3 regions of the uncultured Pigmentiphaga sp. genome follow, and region 3 is predicted to be linked to each of the others. Evidence: predicted binding sites of a transcription regulator. Region 3 holds the regulator's gene; each other region holds the start of a gene.
What was found. Region 3 encodes LexA, which represses DNA repair genes until DNA is damaged. Its sites were predicted from a motif close to ACTGTATNNNNATACAGT; they were not measured.

Region 1 (7,261 bases), on a different contig from region 3:
GGTCCCGCTCGCCGCGGCGCCGTCGATGGGAGCGGACACCGAGTCGTTGCTCCGCTCGATCGGCGTAGGGGAAGAGGAGCAAGGTAGACTTAGATCCCTCGGCGTACTCTGACGTGTCTCCCCATGTTCCAGCGCAGTGCGGGTTCGCAGTACAAGCTGCTGGCCCAGACCTTGATCAAGCGGATCCGCGATGGCGAGTATCCGGCCGGCAGCTTGCTGCCTACCGAAAACGAGCTCGGCAAACAGTTCAACGTGAGCCGCATCACGGTCCGGGGGGCGCTGCGCGAGCTGGAGGTACAGGGCCTGGTCAGCCGCCGGCCGGGCATAGGCACCAGGGTAGAGTCTACCCAGCCCACGGGCAGCTTCGTCCACGTCGGCAGTACGGTGGACGACATCTTGCGCTTTACCCGGGGTTTTCGCTTCCAGACCGTGGAGATCCGCGAAGTAGACGGAAGCGCGCCGTCGGCGCAAGCATTGAGGTTGCCGGCGGAGCAGCGCTTCATCCGGGTGACCGGCCTCAGGCAGAGCGATGGCGCGCCGCCCGTGGTGTACAGCGAGCACCATGTTCCCTCGCTGTATGCGGATGCGGTCGGGCAGCTCGAGGGGCATCGCGCGTCGATCGCGGAACTGCTGGCCGAAAGACGGGGCGACCTGGTCTGCGAGATCCGGCAGGAAATCGATGCCGTCCGGCTTACCAAGGCGCAGGCCAGGCTGCTCGAAACCCATCCTGGCACGCCCACGTTGCGTACCCGCACTTGGTATTACGGCGCGAAGAAAGACTTGATCGTGGCCTCGATCAGCCTCTTCCCGGAAGGCCGCCATCTGTTTACGACCACCATGCGGCGCGAAGCGACCGGCTGACGCGGTCGCGCCGGCCGCATCCGTACGGAGAGCCAGCGTGACCCACACCGTCGTTCCTTCGACCTTTCTCTTCTGTCCGGGCAATCGGCCCGATCGGTTCGACAAGGCGCTGCGCAGCGGCGCACCCGGCATCATCCTTGATCTCGAGGATGCCGTGCCTGCCGAGGAGAGGGAGGCTGCGCGCCATGCGGTCCTGGATTGGCTGGCAGGGCTTTCCATGCGGCGGCCGGGGACGCCGGCGATAGGCCTGCGGATATCGCCGCCGCAGTCCGAATCCGGCTTCGAAGATCTTTACGCGCTGCGGGTGGCAGGCATGCTGCCGGCGCTCGATTGGATCGTCGTGCCCAAGGCCGAGGAGGCGGCGCAGGTGAGGTCCGCTCATGCGCACCTCGCACGCCGCAATCCCGATGTGCGCGTGATGGCGCTGGTCGAATCCGTGCGGGGGGTGCGATGCGCCGAAGAGATCGCAATGGCCGGGCCTTTCGTGGCGGCCCTCGCGTTCGGGGCGGCCGACTTTTGCGCCGAGACAGGGATAGACGGCAGTTGGGAGGCGTTGGCCTACGTACGGGGGCGCCTGATTTTCGAAGCCGCGGCCGCGGGCGTGCCGGTGCTGGACGTGCCGCACCTGCTCATCGATGACGATGCCGGCCTGCGCCTCGACTGCAAGCGCGCAAGGGCGATGGGCTTCCACGGCAAGCTGGCGATCCATCCACGCCAGTGCCCCATCATCATGGAAGCTTTCCTTCCCAACCCCCAGCAGGTGGAGTGGGCACGCCGCGTCGTTGCGGGATACGAGGCTGCGAGAGGGAGGGCCTGCGTCGTGGATGCCGTCATGGTGGACGAACCGGTGTACCGGCGCGCTTGCCGCATCTTGCAGCGGGCCGCCGCCTGACGGAGTTCCTTGGGGGAGATTGCCATGCATACCGCCTACTATCGATTGGGAGACGGCATCTACGCCGAACGTTTTGGCCTCGGGTTCGAGCACCTGGCTCCCGGGCAGCGCTATATCCACCGCCCCGGGATGACCTTTTCGCAGCAGGACAACGTGGAGGAGGCGCTGGACTCGGTCAATTCGGCGATGGTGCATTACGATGAGCACTATGCGGCGCAGACCGAATGGCGCCGGCCGCTGATGGTCAGCACGCTGACCCTGCAGCGGCTGATCGGCATGACGGCGAAAACCTTCGGCCGGAGGCGGCGCATTGCGTCGATGTCCAGCATTGCGCTGACGCGTCCCGTGTTCGGCGGCGACACGCTCTACGCCGAAACCGAGGTACTCGCCGCCGAGCCCGTCGATGCGGAGTCGGGGCGGGCCAGCCTGTTGACGCGCGGCTTCAACCAGCGGGGCGAACAGGTGGCGGAGCTGCGCTATGTCGTCGAGCTGTGGCGCAGCACAACAGGCCCGGACAGGGTACCGGATGCGCGGCCGGCGACGGAGGAGCGTTTCCTGTCGCACGTGCAGCGCGACGACGGAGCCTGGGTCGAGCAGACGGGGCTGTTTTTCGAAGACCTGAGGCGCGGGGAAACCATCATCCATGCTCCCCGCAAGACCTTGCTGGCCGAGGAAGCCACGCTGCATGCCTTGCGGTCGATGGAGTGGCAGCCCCAGAGCCACGATTACGCGTTCGCGCACGCGATCGGCTTGCCTGCGCCCGTCGTTCCCCAGACGTGGGGAGTCGCCGTGGCGGTGGCGCTTTCCACCCGCACCTTTGGCCGCGTGTCCGTGAACCTGGGCTGGACCGACGTGGAGTTCGGCGTCGACCTCATGCCGGGCGACACCCTCGAGGCGCGGTCCACGGTGGAAGGGGCGCGGCCTTCCGGCTCGCGTCCCGACCGAGGCGTGGTGACGGTGCTGACCGAGGCGAGGAACCAGCGCGGCGAAATGGTCAATCGCTTCCGCCGCGCCTTGATGGTTTACCGGCGCGCGGCTGCCGTGTACTCGCAGGCGGGTTATTGAGGGGCGCGGGACATCCGGAACCGTTGTTAATTGGCCTTGGGCCTTGCGATGTCATACTGTTTTTTTATACAGTATCTGGCAGTGCCATAATTCGCCCATCAACCCAAGGATCCCAGAATGGACGACACCAAAGCTTCCAAGGCGGCTGCCGCAGCCCAGAACGAAAAAACCAAGGCGCTGGCCGCCGCCCTTTCCCAGATCGAAAAGCAGTTCGGCAAGGGCTCGGTCATGCGCTATGGCGACAACGAGGTCGAGCACGATATCCAGGTCGTCTCCACGGGGTCGCTCGGGCTCGACATCGCGCTGGGCGTGGGCGGCTTGCCCCGCGGCCGCGTCATCGAGATCTATGGTCCGGAATCGTCCGGGAAAACCACGCTCACCCTGCAGGTCATCGCCGAGATGCAGAAACTGGGCGGGGCCTGCGCCTTCATCGACGCCGAGCATGCCCTCGACGTCCAATACGCCGCCAAGCTGGGCGTGAACCTCACCGATCTGCTCATTTCGCAGCCAGACACCGGCGAGCAGGCCCTCGAGATCACCGACGCCCTGGTGCGTTCCGGCGCGGTAGACCTCATCGTCATCGACTCGGTGGCGGCGCTGGTGCCGAAGGCGGAAATCGAAGGCGAGATGGGCGATTCCCTGCCCGGCCTGCAGGCGCGCCTGATGAGCCAGGCGCTGCGCAAGCTCACTGCCTCCATCAAGCGCACCAACTGCATGGTGATCTTCATCAACCAGATCCGCATGAAGATCGGCGTCATGTTCGGCAACCCCGAAACCACCACGGGCGGCAATGCGCTGAAGTTCTACGCCTCGGTCCGGCTCGACATCCGGCGCACCGGCTCCATCAAGAAGGGCGACGAGGTCATCGGCAACGAAACCCGGGTCAAGGTCGTCAAGAACAAGGTGGCGCCACCGTTCAAGAGCGCGGATTTCGACATCATGTACGGCGAAGGCATCTCGCGCGAAGGCGAGATCCTAGACCTCGGGGTGCAAGCCGGCATCGTCGAGAAGTCCGGCTCGTGGTTCAGCTATAACGGCGAGCGGATCGGCCAGGGCAAGGACAACGCCCGCGAATTCCTGAAGGAACATGCGGAAATGGCGCTCGAGATCGAAAACCGCGTCCGCGAGCGCCTGGGCGTTGCGGCGCGCGTCGCCGGTAACGTTGCCGAAGAGCTTGGAGACGAATGACGGCCGCAAGCCTGCTTCCGGGCTTTCGTTGAAGGCCCGGGCGGTAGGCTATTTGTCCCGGCGCGAGCATAGCCGCGTGGAACTCGAGCGCAAGCTCGCCCGCTTCGGCGAGGAAAGCGAGGTCCGCGCGGTACTCGACAGCCTGGAGAAGGAAGGTTGGCTGTCCACGGAGCGCTACGCGCAAAGCGTAGTGCACAGGCTTGCCGCCAAGCAGGGTACCTTGCGCATCGTGCGCGAGCTGCGCCAGCATGGTGTCAGCGATGCGCAGATTTCCGAATTGCGCAACGAACTTCAATCCACCGAGCTTGCCCGCGCCCGCGAGGTGTGGCGCAAGCGCTTCGGCCAGTTGCCCACCGATGCGGGGCAGCGGGCGAAGCAGGTACGCTTCCTGATGTCCCGCGGCTTCGGATTAGCCACTATCCGGCAGGTGCTGCGCGGCGTAGACTTGGACGATCTCGTCGAGGACTGACCGCGCCTCGCGCAGGAATCATGCGCAGCGCCATCGGCGCCTCGTCCCGTTTCCACGCCGTCGCGAGACACTCATGCGAGCTTTGTCCGTCATCCTGGCCTTGGGCGTTCTCCTATCAGCCTGCGCGCCTTCCCATCCTAAGCCCGGCGACGTGATCGCCGTAGAGGGACGCGTCACGCTCAAGGGAAACGAGCCGTTTGCGGTCGCCGTATTGGAAACCGAACAGGGACACTGGGACCTGCTCGGTTTGACCCGGTCGCAGATCTTGGAAGTGCAATCGCGCACGGTGGCCGTAATCGGTACGGTCGTGCGCGCTCCGGGCGACGGGAGCCCCGCGCAATTGCAGGTGAACACCATACGTTGAGCCGTGCCATCGTCGGCTGGCCTGCTGGTAGACATGGTATGTTGCGGCCAAACATCTTTTGGCGGGGGCATGATGAATCGCTACACCATGGTTGTGTCCCGGCTGCTGGCCGGGCTTGCGTTGGCAGTACTGGCGTCGTGCGGCGGCGGGGGGGATGGCGGAAGTGGCGGCTCGATCCCGGGGGCGCTATCCGTTGCGTGCAGCGGCGCACAATGCGGAGCTGCCGATGCCCAGACGTATCGCGGCAGCGGAGTGGGTGTCTGGCGTTACGACAATAGTGCGTCCGGTGCCACCGCTTCGGTGCCTATCGCGTTGGGCGGCGTAAGCGGCCGTACAGTCACGCTGGTCTTTACCAATGTGTCGGACAACGACGTCACCATGCCTGCGATCAGTGCGTCGGTGGTGGAGCCCCCCTCGTCGGCTACCCAGCAGAAGCCGGGCGATGTCATGCGCATGCCTGGCGTCAACGTGATTCCCCCGCACATTCGCGATTACCAACCACCCATCGAGCGGGCCAGCCAGGCCCCGAGGCAGGATAGGGTCGTGGCGGCCGTCAGCGCCGCAGCGGAAGGCGACACGCGAGAATGGCTGGATGCCGACGGCAGGTCTTTCCTGGCCACGCTTGCGCGGCGGTGGGCGGCCACGGACGGCCGCATGCTCAACATTTGGGTCCAGGACGGCGAGCGGGGCGATGCGAAGATCAGCGATGCCCTGCTCGACTCGATGCAGGCCAAGTTCTCCTCGAACCAGAACTCCATCTATCCCATCGTGACCGATCTCGTCGGGGCCCCCTGGGGGGAGACCGTGGGCGGTGGCTTCATCGGCCCGGACCAGGATCTGCACATCGTGCTGGCCAACCTGACGCCGGATCGTGCTCCTTGGGGCCTGGTGGGCTATTTTTTCAGCGCCAACGCCTTCCTCAAGACTTACGAGCCGCTCAGCAACGAAGCCGTCGCGCTATTCCTGGATACCGAAACCCTGTACCTCGGGGGCGCGCTTGGCAGGAACACGGGCTACACCACCTTGGCCCATGAAATGACGCACATGGTCAACTTCTACCAGCGCGCGGCGCGCATCGGCGCACGCCCGGACTATCGTTTCGCCGTGTGGCTGGAAGAAACCTCGGCGCTCATGATGGAAGACCTGCTCGCGGAGCGGGTGATCCCCGGCTTCAATCCCCTGCGCGACAGCGATTTCGCGAACTGGCTACGCCAAAGCCAGAATTGCGACTACATCCGGGCATGGGAGCCGAGCCCGGGCGCGAGTTGCTTCTCCTACCCCATCGCCGCCAATTTCGGAGGATATTTGCTACGGCATTACGGCATCGGGTTTTATCGCGACCTGGTCCGCAGCACCTCTTCGACCGATTCTTTCACGTTGCTGGACCAAGCGATCAAGCGAGCGGGCGGAGCAGGGGTGCGCGCGGCCTTGCGCGATTGGGGGGCAGCGCTCGCCCTGTTGCCGGCCACGTCGCCGAGCGGCTTCGGTTACCCGCGCCGCGAGGAGGATGGGTACGTGCTACCTGCCGTCAATGGTCCTGACTATGCATCGTCGCGCAACCTGCCGGCGCGTGCGCCATCCGTCCTCAAGGCCTCGGGGCATTTCCCCGTCGTGCGGCGGCCTTCGGGCGCGACCTATTCCGAAACGGTTGCGGTGCCGCCTCGATCGGCCCTGACGGTGGTCGTGCAGTAAGTCGCGTGCCCCGGTCAGGGCCGACCCCAGGCCGGGCGTAGGGGGCTAGGAGGCTGCCCATTCAACGCCCGGCCCGCGGTGCCCGTATCCCGGCCAGCGTCTTGAACGTCACCTCGCGCGCAATGTCCAGGAAATTCTGGATGTAAGGCGTCTCCTGGTCTTCCACCCGCACGCCGGCATAAAGCGTGCGCCATATGCCATCCGGGCCCAGCCGGCAAGCTTGTAGCAGCCCTTGGTCCAGATACTCCGTCAAGGCCCAGTTCGGCAGGGCGGCGACCCCGCGCCCGCTCGCAACGAGCTGGACGATCATGGGCGTGAGCTCCGTCGTCCGCACTTCAGCGGGTTCCATGTCGGCCGGGTCGAGGAAGGCGGTGAAGACGTCGAGCCGGTCTCGCTCCACCGGGTAGGTAATCAGCGTTTGGTCCTGGAGGTGCGCCGGTTCAATGTATTTGTACATCGCCAGGGGGCTGTGGCGCGCGACGGCCAGCACCAGTTCGTAGCGGAACAGCGGGAAGTAATGCACCGCCTCGAGCTTGACCGGGTCCGACGTGATGACGAGGTCCAGGTCGCCCCGGACCAGCGCAGGCAGGGGGGCGAAGGAGAAGGCCGCGGACAGGTCTAGCACGACTTCCGGCCATTGTTCGCGGAAGACGTCCAGCGCCGGCATCAGCCACTGGAAGCAGGAGTGGCACTCAATGGCAAGGTGCAGGCGCCCGGTGCGGCCGGCGGC
Region 2 (7,261 bases), 470 kb from region 3:
TGACGGACCCCGAAATCGATATTTCGGCGATCGCACGCGGACAGGGAGCGATTGCCTACGGCCCGGCCCGCAATGCGGGCGAACTTGCCCATGCCATGCGCGACGCCGTCGCTCGCGTCCGCGACGGGGCGCTATGCGTGATCGACGCGCGCGTGCTTCCGGGGTACGAATCCTGACGAACTGAAAGCGCGTCGCGCCCAGGCCGGCATGTCGAATAAGCACACCTATCCATCAATAACTAGGAGGAGACGCCCATGCCCACCACCCCGCCAATCTCCCGCCGTGGGGCCCTATCCGCGCTTGCTGTCTTGACGGTGGCCACAGCAAGCGCCTCATGGGCGGCGGAAGAGGCTTCCTGGCCCAATAAGCAGATCCGCCTCATCGTGCCCTACCCGCCCGGCGGCAGCGCCGACACCCTGGGACGTGCCTTGTCGTTCGCCCTCGGCAAGGCATTCGGGCAAAGCGTGGTGGTAGAGAATCGCGCGGGCGCCTCAGGGATGATCGGCTCGCAAGCAGTGTCCCGCGCCGAGCCGGACGGCTACACGCTCGTGATCTCGGGCATCGGCTCGCACGTGATCGCGCCCAAGCTCACGCCCAGCTCGTTCGACCCCATCAAAGACTTCACGCACATCGCCCTGCTGGGCGGTCCGCCCACGGTATTGGTCGTCAATGCCGAAGGCCCGGTCAAAGACATGCAAGGCTTCATCAGCTACGCGAAGGACAAACCAGGCGGCGTCAGCTGGGGCTCGCCCGGGCAGGGCACCCACGGCTCGCTGATCGGAGAAGCCTTTGCGCAGGCCACCGGCCTGACAATGGTCCAGGCCCCCTACAAAGGCGCCAATGCGGCCGTCACCGACCTCATCGCCAACCAGATCCAGGCCGCCTTCATTACCTTGAGCAGCGCCATGCCTGGGTTGAAATCCGGCCGGCTTCGCGCCATCGCGTTGACTGCGGACTCGCGGCTGGACGACTTCCCCGACGTACCCACCTTCAAAGAATTGGGCTACCCCAGGTTGACGGGAACGACCTGGTTCTCGCTATCGGGCCCGCCCGGCATGCGGGATACCGTGGTAACGCGCATCAATCAAGCCGTGCGCGACGCGCTGCGTACGCCCGAGGTGAGAAAGGAGCTCCGTCAACAGAACATGGTGACCGAGGACATGGATGCTTCGGCCTTCACCCGCTACGTGCAGTCGGAGCTCGAGCATTGGACGCCTTTCCTCACCCCTCTCGAGAAAACGCGGCCCTGATCCGGCGTACCCAGAAGCATCACGAAGGAGTGCATGAATGAACATCGAAAAACCGGTCGTCGCGAAACCGGTCGACTTAGAATGGGGCAGCGACTACTTGGCCGAAGTCATACGCCGGCTCGACCTGCGATACTTGAGCATCAATCCCGGCGCCAGCTTGCGCGGCCTCCACGACAGCCTGGTGAACTACCTAGGCAATGAGAATCCGCAGATGCTGTTGTGCCTGCACGAGGACCATGCGGTCTCCATCGCGCACGGTTATGCGAAAGTGACAGGCAAGCCCATGGGAGTCGTGGTGCACGCCAACGTGGGATTGATGCATGCATCCATGGGTATTTTCAACGCCTGGTGCGACCGGGCCCCCATGGTCGTGATCGGCGCCACGGGCCCGCTGGATGCAGCGGCGCGCCGCCCCTGGATAGACTGGATTCACACGTCGCGGGACCAAGGGGCACTCGTGCGGAACTTCATCAAATGGGACGACCAGCCTGCGTCATTGCCGGCGGCCGCGGAAGCCATGATCCGCGGAGCGCTCATCGCCAATACCGTACCCAAAGGACCGGTATACATCTGCCTCGACGCTGCCCTGCAGGAAGCGCGCATCGACGGGAGCGCGTCGATCCCTGAGCCGGACGATTTCTCCGGCCCGGCCACCCCTTACCCCGATCCAGCCAGCGTGCGCCGCATCGCCGAGCGCCTCTCCGAGTCCAAGAAACCGGTCATATTGGCTGGCAGGGTCTCCCGGGCCGAGGACGCCTGGCAAAAACGAGTCCGGCTGGCAGAACGACTGGGTGCCACGGTGATGACCGATCTGAAGCAGCCTGCCGCATTCCCGACGGATCATCCCTACCATCCCGTGCCTCCAGCATTTTTCATGGGCGAGGAAGGTTGCACGGTCCTGAGGGAAGCAGACATCGTGCTCAGCCTGGACTGGATAGACCTCGGCGGCACGTTGAAAATCGCAGCGAAAAACGGAAGGCTGGGCGCCGGCATTATCCAATGCTCGCCGGATCAATACGCCCACAACGGCTGGAGCATGGATTACCAGTCTCTGGCCCCGACCGACGTTCACCTTCTATGTGACCCCGATGCGCTCGTCGACGCACTGCTCGCCCTCGACGACAAAGAGCGCATCTTCGATCGGTGCGAACGGGCGCCCGTCCGCCCAGCCCATGCCCGCGCCCCTGCTCCCGACGACGGCGCCCCGTTGACGCTGCAAACGCTCGCCCGGTCGCTGCGTGAGGCCACCGAGCACCTCGAGGTCTCCCTGCTGCGCACGCCCTTGGGTTGGCCCGGAGACGCCTGGCACTTCCGCCACCCCCTCGACTTTCTCGGCAAGGATGGCGGCGCAGGCTTGGGATCTGGGCCGGGCATGGCGGTCGGCGGTGCGCTGGCCTTGCAGGGAATGGGACGACTTCCGCTCGCCGTCATAGGAGACGGCGATTTCATGATGGGAGTCAGCGCCGTCTGGACGGCGGCACGCTACCGCATTCCTTTGCTATTCGTCGTCGCCAACAATACGGCGTACTTCAATGATGAGTTGCACCAGGAGAAAGTCGCCCGCACGCGCAATCGCCCCATAGAGAACAAGGCCGTCGGCCAGCATATTGGAGATCCCGACATCGATATTGCCGGCATGGCCCGGTGCCAGGGAGGAGTCGGTCATGGACCGGTACGCACCGTCGGAGAACTGCGCGCCGCGATGAAGCAGGCGATTGCCGAGGTCCAGGCGGGCCGGGTTTGCGTCATCGATGCCCGCGTCGTGCCCGGATATGATTCACTCACGGCCAAAGGATTGCTACGCGAGGTCAAGCAAGCAGAGCATTGAGACGGCATTGCAAGCCCCCTCGTTCCTAGCCATGTCCATCCTGCTCGCCTAGAACAAGGGCATCTGCCGCCCGTCCTCCGGAAGCGGCCCGCCGCGGCTGCGCGCCGGCGGCCGGAACAATCCAGTCTCGAGCACGATGCGACGCTGCGACAAGCCCAGTTTGCGGGCGGCGCGGTGGAAACGCTGGCGGACCAGGTCGGCCCATATGCCCTGCCCCCGCATGCGATCGCCGAAGCGCGGATCGTTGAGCCTGCCGCCGCGCAGGTCTTCAATGCAGTGCAAGACCTTCCCCCTGCGATCGGGAAAGTGGGCCTCCAGCCATTGCGCGAACACGGCCTTGACCTCCCAGGGCAGCCTGAGCATGGTGTAGAAGGCCGCTTGTGCGCCGGCCTCGGCCGCGGCCTCCAGCACGTGCTCGATCTGGTCGTCGGTAATGAACGGAATGACCGGTGCCAGCGATACTCCTACCGGCACGCCCGCCGAACTCAGCTCCCTGACGATTTCGACACGTCGCCATGGCGCCGCGGCACGCGGCTCCAGCGTGCGGGCCACCCGCGCGTCCAGCGTGGGGATGGTGACGTAGACCGCGACGAGATCGAGCTCGGCAAGCTTGGCGAGGATGTCGAGATCCCGCGTGACGGCGCTGCCCTTGGTCACCAGGGACACGGGGTGCCGGGTGTCCAGCAGCAGCTCCAGCAATCCGCGGGTCAGCTTCCACTGGCGCTCGATGGGCTGGTAGGCATCGGTGGCGGAACCGATATTGACCACGTCCACCCGATAGCCGGGACGCGAGAGCTCGGCCCGCAACGCCTCGACGGCATTGACCTTGGCGACCAGCTTGGTCTCGAAATCGAGACCTGGAGACCAGCCAAGGTAGGCATGCGTCGGACGGGCGAAACAGTACACGCAACCGTGCTCGCAGCCGCGATAGGGGTTGATCGCGCGGTCGAAGGGAATGTCAGGGGAATCGTTGCGGGACAGGATCGTGCGCGCTCGTTCGACGGCAACTTCGGTCTTGGCCCCGGCCGGCGTTCCTGCGGGAGGAGCCCAGCCATCGTCCACCGCCTCTCGTTCCAGGGTTTCGAAGCGATGCCTGACATTGGCCACGGCGCCCCGACCGCGCCGGGGTGCCAGGGGTGGTTGCGGGAGCAAAGCGGGCGGCGAAGTGTCATCGTCCATGCTAATACTGTACAAACATACAGTATCTGACACAATTGGACGAATAAAAAATATTTTCCTATAAAAATTATAATTTCTATAATTAATTAGAAATTATGAGACCTCTTCCATGCATCCACTCTCGCTACCGCCCCAACCTCCCCTTCCGTTTCCCACCGCCCAGGACTACGAACAAACCGTCCTGCAATGGGCACGCGAGGTGGATCCGGTGCACCTGCGTGCGCGCGACCTGAGCTACGGCCCCGATACCCAACACCGCTACGACGTGTTTGGCGCCGAAGGCATGCGGGACGCCCCGGTGCTCGTTTTCTGGCATGGAGGAGGATGGACCAACGGCTACAAGGAGTACGCGCACTTCATGGCCGAGGCGATCGTCCGGCGCGGGTTTCTGTTCATTACGCCCACCTATAGGCTGGCGCCAGGGCATCGCCTGCCCGCCGCCTTCGACGACGCTGTCCGGCTTCTTGCCGAACTGCATCGAACCGTCGGTCAATGGGGCGGGGATCGCCAGAACCTGTATCTGGCCGGACACTCCGCTGGCGGAGGCATTGCCGCCATGGCGGCACTGCGGCGAGACGCCCTGGACCAAGCGGGGGTGCCGCCTGATGCCGTCCGTGCTTGCCTGCCGATCAGCGGCGTCATGGATTTGCACCACCCTTGCCCCCAGCCAGGCAGCCTCGAGGAGCGGGTGTACACCACGCTGCTCGAGCACCCGTCCCACGACTCCTTGATGAGCGCAATCAGCTGGACCACCGGCAATCGCGTTCCCATGCTCTCCAGCTACGGGGAACGGGATAGCTCGCGCGTGATCAGCGCCAATACGCGCATGCACGAGCTATTGAAGCGCCAGCCGGCGCCCGCCCGGCTCAAGGAGTGGAAAGGCCTGGATCACTTCGACACCCACAAGGTGCTGGCAGACCCCGCCCACGAGTGGTATGAGGACCTCGAAGCGCTCTTCGCGCAGACCCGCCGCTAGTCCGCTGCCTGGCGCCGTCCGGGGCCGGGCGTGGCCATCCCCCACCTTGGGGGAAGCCTGCAAAGGGCCGGGCGACGGCTAGCGCTATTCGGCAAAGCGCTCGGCCAACACTTGTGCCGTCCGCATCAAGTGGCTGCGCAGTAGTTCGCAGGCCAAGCCCGCGTTGCGATCCAGCGCGGCTTCCATCAACTGCGCATGTTCGCTCAATACGTCATCGGCAAGCTGTTGGGGCGACGACGGATATGCGAGCCGGATCCGGCGATAACGTTCCGAGTGATCGATCAATTGCTCACCGATGCGCATTAGCCACTTTGAACGGGCGGCGCTCAGGAGCGCTGCATGGAATCCCCGATGGGCCGTCTCCCAGAGCTCCACCGCGACGAGATCGTTCGGATCCTGGGGCAAGCGAGCCCGGGTCAACTTGTAATAGGCGGCCGCCAGGCCAGCGCCCCAATCATCATCCCCATGCTCGATGGCATCCTGCAGCAGCAGCGTCTCGATGGCGGTGCGGGCATGCATCAAATCCAGCAAGTCTTCCTTGGACAAGGGAGAAACGCTGAAGCCGCGTTGGCCGTCGTTGCTGATCAATCCTTCGCCCGAGAGCTGCATCAGGGCTTCCCGTATCGGACTGATGCCGAGCTCATAACGCTGCTGCAAGGATTGCAGCCTGAGCTTCTGGCCGGGGGCCAACACGCCGGCGATCACGTCGGCACGCAGATATTGATACGCCCGCTCGGACATGGTTTCCGAAGGCGCCTTCGCGCCAAGCACCCGGGCCTTGGCAGGCGTTTCGTTCGATTGCATGCACCCCCTCCGACGCGAACGGAAAATATACGAACTGAGCTTATTCATAAATTCTAGCTCAGGAATGTTTCACCCTTGGATCGAGCGATACAGGGTTTCCCCCTAAATTCACAAGACTCTAAATAATTTATATTTTTTCAACTTCTTATATTTTAGCATCTTCATATAAATTCCTTGCCAGGCCCTGAGGGATCGCCCATGCTCGATTTCGCCAAACGCACCACACTTGCCGCCGTCGCGGCCCTTTCCTTCGCCATGCCGTCCGCTGCGGTAGTGGCTGCCGGCTATCCCGAAAAGCCGATCAAGATCGTCGTCGCCTACCCTGCCGGGGGCGATAGCGACGTCCTCGCCCGCTGGATAGGCGAAAAACTCACCGCCAAGTGGGGCCAGCCGGTCGTCGTCGAAAATCGCAGCGGCGCAGCCGGTTCCATAGGAAGCGCCTACGTGGCCCGGTCTCCCGCAGACGGCTACACGCTGCTACTCGCGCCCAACACGCTGGCCATCGTGCCGCACGTCCTCAAGCCTGGCACCGGCGCGCAATACAACGCTCAAGCCGACTTCACGCCCATCGTCGAAATCGGCACGCAGTCGCTGTTTCTGGCGAGCTCGCAGCAATCCGGCGTGGCATCCGTCAAGGAAATGGTCGAAGCGGTGAAGGCCGGTAGGTTGCAGAGTTACGCCAGCCCCGGCTCCGGGTCGCCCATGCATATCCTGGCGGAGCTCTTCGACAAGGCAGCGGGAACGCGCATCACGCAGATCCCGTATCGCGGCAGCGCGCCCGCCATCGTGGACTTGGTGGGCGGACAGGTTCCGCTGATGTACACGACGCTCGGACCCATCGTCTCCTACGTCGCTGAGGGCAAGCTCCGCCTGCTGGCCGTCGCCGACGCGCAGCGGTCGCCCTTCGCTCCCGACGTGCCCACCTTCACCGAGCTAGGCTACAAGAATGTCGAAGTCGGAGCCTGGCAGGCTCTCCTCGGGCCACGCGGTCTCCCGGCCGACGTGGTCCAAAAGCTCAACGCAGCCGTCAACGAGATCATCAAGATGCCGGACATCGTCTCCCGGACCCAAGTGATGGGCCTCACGCTCACCGGCGGCGCGCCGGAGACCTTGGCCCGGCGCATCGCTGCCGAAGACACGCGCTACGCCCGCCTCATCAAAGAATTCGGCATCCAGGCGAACTAAGAAGCACCGCTATCCCCGGCGTCAGCGCTTTGCGGGCTG
Region 3 (7,261 bases):
CGGATTTCACGCAGTCGCGGCGCGGTTGCGCCATGCGCCGGAATCGATCAAGGATATCTACGTCGAAGAGGCGCGCCGCGATCGCCGCATGTTGACGCTGATCGAGCAGGCACAGGCCGCGGGGCGCAAAGTGCATCCCGTCCCGCAATCACGCCTGGACGGACTCGCCAAGGGCCAGCGCCATCAGGGCGTCGTGGCATTGGCCACGAGCCTGCAACTGGCCATGGACATAGACGAAGTGCTCGACGAGGCGTCCGGGCCAGCCTTTTTACTCGTGCTGGACGGGGTGACGGACCCGCACAATCTCGGCGCCTGCTTGCGAACTGCAGACGGAGCCGGCGTGCATGCCGTGATCGCACCGCGCGACCGAGCCGTGGGCTTGAATGCCACGGTACAGCGCGTCGCCTGCGGCGCTGCCGACACCGTTCCCTATCTCACGGTGACCAACCTCGCGCGGACCCTGCGCAGCCTCAAGGAACGGGGCATATGGGTGGTGGGAACCGATGACGAGGCCACCGAAACCATCCACCAGGTTGACGCCCGCCAACCCATCGCGTGGGTCATGGGTGCGGAAGGCGAGGGCATGCGGCGTTTGACCCGCGAAACCTGCGACCAACTGGTCCGCATTCCCATGATGGGCTCGGTGGAAAGCCTGAACGTGAGCGTGGCGTCCGCCGTGTGCTTGTACGAAACCGTGCGGCAACGCGCGGTGTAGCGCCACAGCGGCTGGCCATCGTCAGGCGTTCCAGCTGCGGGCGAGCCAGAACGCCAGGCCCGCTGGAGAGCTCCCCGCACCGCCCGAGCTGCCGCGCTGTTTGAACGGCCACCGGCTGCGGCCCGGCGAAGCCGGCTTGGCCCGGGGGGCGCCTTGTTCTGGGGGCGCCTGGACCGGCCGGGCATTCGCCACGGCGGCCGTTTCGTCCGGTTCGTTCAATTGTGCGGCCGAGCAGAAACGGGTGCCCGCCAGGGCAAGGCCGGCCACGCGGCGGAATCCTGCCCGGGGCTCGCGTTGGCCGATTTCCAATGTGACCGCGCCGCGGCCGGCTTCGTCGTCCGGGGCGATGCGTTGCAGGCGGAGCTCACCTGCCTGACTCATGTCTGCCAACAGGCGCAACTGGGAAACCGACGTCGTGGCAGGCGTGCTGCAAGTATGGAACAGGAAGGCGGGGCACCCCGAGAGCCTTGCCGCCAGCAGCAGGCGCCTTACCGTGCCTTCGGACCGCACCGCGGCCTCGTCGGGAGGAAGGATCGCGACCAACGCGGCAAATTCGCCGGATCGCACCGCCGTCTCGATCTGGTCCAGGCCGTCGTCCAGCGGACGGGCCGAGCGGACCAGCTTGACGCACTCGAGCGCCACCCCGTGCTGGATCAGCGCCGGCGCATATGACAAGTACGGCGGCACCAGCAGCGCCACCGTGCGGCCTGCGCGGGTGAGACGGGCGAGCAGCGGACCGAGCAGGTTCAATTCGCCATGCCCGACGCGCGAAACCAGGATTTCCGTCAGTGCGCCGACAGGCCACCCAGCTTGCGGCAGCGCCGCATCGAGCCCGGGATATCCGCTGGAAAGACTGGGGACTTGCGTATGGTGTTTCATGGAGATCGTCCGTCGGATGCTTTCAGTGCAGGAGTCCGGCCCGGATCAGGCCAACCGCGATGCCCTCGAGGGCGAAGTCGTCGCGGTTGCGGCTGATCTCGATGGGCTTGAAATCGGGATTGGCGGGCAAGAGGCTCAGGCCGCTTTCGGTATAACGCAGTTGCTTGACGGTGACTTCGTCGCCGAGGCGTGCCACGACGATCTGCCCGTCGCGGGCCTGGGCCGCCTTCTTGACGGCCAGCAGGTCGCCGTCGAGGATGCCGGCATCCCGCATGCTTTCCCCGCGCACCTTCAGCAGATAGTCGGGACGTTGCGAAAACAGCGCTTGGTCCACGCCCACCTCCTTCTCGATGTGCTCGGCGGCAAGGATGGGGCTGCCAGCCGCGACCCGGCCCACGAGCGGTAGCACGAGCTGCGCCAGCGCCGGATGCGTGAGCTGCAGGGAAGGGGAATCGGCGGCAGTGGCGTCTTTGAGCCGTATGCCGCGCGAGGTACCGGCCGACAACTCCAACACCCCCTTGCGCGCGAGCGCCTTCAGGTGTTCTTCCGCCGCGTTCGGGGAACGAAAACCGAGCGCCTGCGCGATTTCGGCGCGCGTGGGGGGAAAGCCGGTTTCGACGATGGTCCGGCGGATGAGATCGAGGATCTCCTGCTGGCGTGCGGTCAGCTTGGGCATGTCTGGCTCCGGTTTTGCGCGGCCGCCCGGGGTGGGAGGTGCGACAGACGCTTCTGTGGTTTTATCCAGTAACTGTATTTTTATACAGTACCGATGGGCGGCGCAAGCATAATCGCCAGGTGTCGCGGCCGCGCCACCATGCGCGGGGGCGGGTATCATCGGGCTCCGGCAAGCACATTGATTCCCATGCCTCTTCCGCACCTCTGCCTTCTCGCCACCGGTGGCACCATCGCCGGAGCCGGCGTCGAGCCCCAATCCGTCGAAGCCTATACGGCGGGCGTGCTCGACGTGGCGGCGCTATGCGCGCAAACACCCGGGCTCGACCAGGTCGCCCGCATCAGCGCCGAACAGTTCGCATCCATCGACAGCAAGGACGCCACGCCCGCCTTCTGGCAGTCGCTCGCCAGCCGGCTGCAGCAGGCGCTGGACGATCCGCAAGTCGATGGCGCCGTCGTCACGCACGGCACCGACACCCTCGAGGAGACGGCCTACTATCTCCATCTGGTGCTCAAGAGCGACAAGCCTGTCGTCTTGGTGGGCGCGATGCGCCCGTCGACGGCGCTGTCGGCGGATGGGCCGCTGAACCTGCTCGACGCCGCCACCGTGGCCGCCACCTCCGGCGCGGCGGGGCGCGGCGTGCTGGTGGTACTGAACCACCAGGTCTTCGGCGCGCGAGAGGTGGGCAAGGTCAATGCCAACCGGCCCGACGCCTTCGCCGCGCCCAACGCCGGTCCGCTCGGGCTGGTCCAAGACGGGCGGGTCACCTGGCTCGCGCGTCCCGAGCGGCCGCACACCCGCGCGACGCCATTCACCCCTGCAACGCCGCTCGTCCCGGTGGAAATCCTGGCTGGCTATGCGGGTGCCTCGACTGCCCTGATCGATGCCGTACCCGCAACGGGCGCGCGCGGCCTTGTCTGGGCGGGCCCCGGCAACGGCTCGGCGAGCGCCGAAGCCATGGCGGCGCTCGAGCGCCTTGCTGGCGCGGGCCTGGCCGTCGTGCGAACCAGCCGCACGGGGAGCGGACGCGTCACCGCAGCCTGCAGCCTGCCCGGGGCCGGCACCCTGTCGCCCTGGAAGGCGCGGGTCCTGCTGATGCTGGCGCTGGGGGCGGGCGCCTCGGGCCCGGAGGCCGTGCAGGCAGCCTTCGACACCTACTAGCGCAGGCAGGCCGCAACGGCCCTGCCGGGGTCGCGCCAAGCATGCCAAGGCCGATCCACGCCGGCCGTCATTGAGCGCGGCGGGGTGGGGAGCCCGTCCCGCGGTTCGCCCTCCCGGGCTGCCGTACCCCGGCCGGGGGGCGATCATGGCCGGCCACGAGGCGCACCTTGATTTTTCCGCGTTTGCAAGCGATAATAGCTGGCTTAATTTTTGGCAGGCATTGCGCATTGTGTTATGCGCAGACCTCCTGCCGGATTTGAGAACCCTTGTCCGACTCTAGACGCTTGAGCGGACTTGCGCCTTTCGGGGCGGCCTTTCGAGTCGCCTCCAGGACCATCCATAAGGAGCGTAAATGCGTCACTACGAAATAGTTTTCATCGTTCATCCGGACCAGAGCGAGCAGGTTCCGGCCATGGTCGAGCGTTACAAGACGCTGATCACCAGCCAGGGCGGCGCAGTACACCGCCTGGAAGACTGGGGTCGCCGCCAATTGGCATATCCGATCCAGAAGCTCGTCAAGGCTCACTACGTGTGCATGAACATCGAGTGCAGCCAAGCCACGCTGGACGAACTCGAGCACGCCTTCCGCTATAACGACGCCGTGCTGCGCCATCTCGTCGTCAAGATGAAGAAGGCCGAGACCGCCCCGTCGCCGATGATGAAGATCGTCGAGCGCGAGGAGGCCCGCAAGGTGTCCACCGAGGCCACGCAAGCCGAGGGCTGAGCCCCGGCCCGGCTGGCATGACAGGTCGTTGCCGACCGCCCGCATCCCAGGCCGCTCCCGCGGCAGCTTGACGATGCCCCGGACGACACGGCGTTGAACCAGGTTCTTCTGACCGCCCAGGTGGTCGAGTGCAAGCCGCTCAGGTACACCCCCGCCGGCATACCGGTGCTGGAACTGACGCTTGCCCATGAATCCGAGCTGCTCGAAGGCGGTAGGCCCCGCCGGGTGGAAATGCTCGTCAACGCGGTGGCGATCGGCGATCTCGCCAGCAGGCTCGAGCGCGAAGCGCTGGGCCGATCGCTGCGGATCGAGGGTTTTTTGGCACCGACCCGGAAAGGTTCAAGCAGACTGAGGCTGCATATCCAGCAGGCCACCGTCGCCCAGGCGGGTGATGGACGAAGCGGGCAGGGCAGCGCTCAGGTGTGAAACGGATTGAATACCCAAGAGGTACATCATGGCCGCATTCGGCAAACGCAAGGAAAAGAAGAAGTTCGGTCAACAGAACCCGCTGTTCAAGCGGCGCAAGTTCTGCCGCTTCACGGCAGCCGGCGTCGAACAGATCGACTACAAGGACATCGAAGTCCTGCGCGACTTCATCCAGGAAAACGGCAAGATCATCCCCGCTCGCCTGACCGGCACCAAGGCGCATTACCAGCGCCAACTCGATACGGCGATCAAGCGCGCCCGCTTCCTGGCGCTCTTGCCCTACACCGACAACCACAATTGATTGCCGGGAGAGTCTAATCATGCAAATCATCTTGCTCGAAAAAGTCGTCAACCTCGGCAACCTGGGCGACGTCGTTCGCGTGAAGAACGGTTACGCGCGTAACTACCTGATCCCGCAGAAGAAGGCCAAGCGCGCCACGCAGGCCGCCCTGCAAGAGTTCGAAGCGCGCCGCGCCGAGCTCGAGAAAATCCAGGCCGAGAAGCTGGCCGCCGCGCAAGCCATGGCCCAGCGCCTGGAAGGCTACACGGTATCCATCACGCAGAAGGCCGGCGTCGACGGCCGCCTGTTCGGTTCGGTCACCAACTTCGACATCGCCAGCGCGCTCAAGAGCGCCGGTTTCGAGTCGGTGGAAAAGGGCATGGTCCGCCTGCCCAACGGCCCGCTCAAGACCATCGGCGAGTTCCCGATCGAAATCGGCCTGCATACCGACGTGGTGGCCAACATCACGGTCGTGGTGGTCGGCGAAACTGCCTAAGCGAGCCTTGGTACCCCGCTGCGCGGGGGCAACCGGCCGCACCACCCATCCGGCCTGCCTGGCGGCAGGCCCGGCAATGAAAACCCTCCATTTTCTCCGCGAAATGGAGGGTTTTTTTTCCCAAGGCCGGCACCGTGCACCACGCACGCGGCGGGGCCTCCTCGACAACTGCGCCCGCCATCGCCCGCCACGCTATAAACTGTCGTGGTCCGGCATACCGCCGGCCGCGCATCCATTCCAGGTTTTTGTCGCTCTATGAATTCGCCAGCCGATCCTCAGCTAGAGTCCCTGCGCATCCCCCCCCACTCGGTCGAAGCGGAGCAGTCCGTGCTGGGAGGTTTGCTGCTGGACAATGCAGCCTGGGATCGCATCGCCGACATCCTCAAGGAGGATGACTTCTACCGTTACGATCATCGCCTCATCTGGCAACAGATCGCCAAGCTCATCGGGCTGGGCCGTCCGGCGGATGTCGTGACCACCCACGAAGCGCTGCAGACGGCGGGCAAGGCGGAAGATGCAGGCGGGCTCGCCTATCTCAACTCGCTGGCCCAGAACACGCCATCGGCGGCCAACATCAGGCGCTACGCGGAGATCGTGAGGGACAGGGCGGTACTACGCCGGCTCGTCACGATCTCGGACGAGATCGCGGACGCGGCCTTCAACCCCCAGGGCCGGGACACGCGCCAACTGCTGGACGAGGCCGAGTCCAAGATCTTCAAGATCGCCGAGGAGGGCGCGCGCGGGACCGCCGGCTTCCAGTCGCTGCAGCCGCTCCTCACGCAGGTGGTCGAGCGCATCGACGAGCTCTACCATCGCGACTCGACTTCGGAAATCACCGGCGTGCCGACGGGCTTCACCGACCTCGACAAAATGACGTCGGGCCTGCAGCCGGGCGACATGATCGTCGTGGCCGGCCGGCCCTCGATGGGTAAGACCGCTTTCTCGATGAACATCGGCGAGCACGTGGCCGTGGAGGAGGGCCTGCCCGTTGCCGTCTTCTCCATGGAAATGGGCGCGGCGCAGCTGGCCATGCGGATACTCGGGTCGGTGGGGCGACTGGACCAGCAGCGCCTACGCACGGGCCGGCTGCTCGATGAAGACTGGCCCAAGCTCACGCATGCCATCCAGAAAATGCAAGACACGCAGCTCTACATCGACGAGACCCCGGCGCTGAGCCCCATGGAGCTGCGTTCGCGCGCGCGCCGCCTGGCCCGCCAATGCGGCCAGCTCGGGCTGATCATCATCGATTACCTGCAGCTGATGTCGGGCAACAGCGGCTCGAGCAGCGAGAACCGGGCATCGGAACTGTCCGAGATCAGCCGCTCGATGAAAGGCCTCGCCAAGGAATTGAACTGCCCCCTCATCGCGCTCTCGCAGCTCAACCGTAGCCTGGAGCAACGTCCGAATAAACGCCCGGTAATGAGCGACCTGCGGGAATCAGGCGCCATCGAGCAAGACGCAGACGTCATCATCTTCCTCTACCGCGATGAGGTCTACAATCCGGATACGCCGGACAAAGGCACGGCCGAAGTCATCATCGGCAAGCAGCGCAACGGGCCGATCGGCACCGTCCGGCTGACCTGGCAGGGCATGTACACCAAGTTCCAGAATTTCTCCGGCAACGCCTACGTCGATTCTGAATACTGATCCCGCACACACTGCGACCGGCCCGCGCAGAGCCCGTCGTCTCGTGCATGAACGGGCGAGGCCGACGCCCACGGCCCGCCTCCGCCGCCCCAAAAAGGGGCTCCCCAGCGGGCAGGGCAGCACGCATATAGTGCTAAACTGCGCGCGGTTTTGAACACGTCATGTAGCTGTCATGTGACGTATCGTGAGGACGTGATGTTTGGACGCTTGATGCCCAAAGAGGGCCGCTTTTTCGATCTCTTCACGGCGCATGCCGACTT

Region 1: the regulator LexA is predicted to act here: its motif matches at 2,874-2,891, upstream of recA (recombinase RecA).
Region 2: the regulator LexA is predicted to act here: its motif matches at 4,264-4,281, upstream of Q0319_RS06845 (PA0069 family radical SAM protein).

Annotation. Positions count from the first base shown of each region.
Region 1 covers NZ_CALFCW010000012.1:85,450-92,710, forward strand. Annotated here, with positions in the region: gene Q0319_RS01925 (CoA transferase) at 1-112, shown strand, start outside; gene Q0319_RS01930 (GntR family transcriptional regulator) at 124-861, shown strand; gene Q0319_RS01935 (CoA ester lyase) at 899-1,753, shown strand; gene Q0319_RS01940 (MaoC/PaaZ C-terminal domain-containing protein) at 1,778-2,818, shown strand; gene recA (recombinase RecA) at 2,936-4,006, shown strand; gene recX (recombination regulator RecX) at 3,993-4,475, shown strand; gene Q0319_RS01955 (hypothetical protein) at 4,549-4,839, shown strand; gene Q0319_RS01960 (hemagglutinin) at 4,909-6,531, shown strand; gene Q0319_RS01965 (LysR family transcriptional regulator) at 6,593-7,261, opposite strand, start outside.
Region 2 covers NZ_CALFCW010000030.1:43,942-51,202, reverse strand. Annotated here, with positions in the region: gene Q0319_RS06860 (thiamine pyrophosphate-binding protein) at 1-176, shown strand, start outside; gene Q0319_RS06855 (tripartite tricarboxylate transporter substrate binding protein) at 255-1,250, shown strand; gene Q0319_RS06850 (thiamine pyrophosphate-binding protein) at 1,288-3,078, shown strand; gene Q0319_RS06845 (PA0069 family radical SAM protein) at 3,127-4,257, opposite strand; gene Q0319_RS06840 (alpha/beta hydrolase) at 4,367-5,233, shown strand; gene Q0319_RS06835 (FCD domain-containing protein) at 5,318-6,037, opposite strand; gene Q0319_RS06830 (tripartite tricarboxylate transporter substrate binding protein) at 6,236-7,222, shown strand.
Region 3 covers NZ_CALFCW010000030.1:513,948-521,208, reverse strand. Annotated here, with positions in the region: gene rlmB (23S rRNA (guanosine(2251)-2'-O)-methyltransferase RlmB) at 1-715, shown strand, start outside; gene Q0319_RS08975 (hypothetical protein) at 737-1,594, opposite strand; gene lexA (transcriptional repressor LexA) at 1,617-2,270, opposite strand; gene Q0319_RS08965 (asparaginase) at 2,457-3,428, shown strand; gene rpsF (30S ribosomal protein S6) at 3,781-4,152, shown strand; gene priB (primosomal replication protein N) at 4,246-4,578, shown strand; gene rpsR (30S ribosomal protein S18) at 4,607-4,879, shown strand; gene rplI (50S ribosomal protein L9) at 4,899-5,354, shown strand; gene Q0319_RS08940 (replicative DNA helicase) at 5,610-7,001, shown strand; gene Q0319_RS08935 (DUF47 family protein) at 7,197-7,261, shown strand, end outside.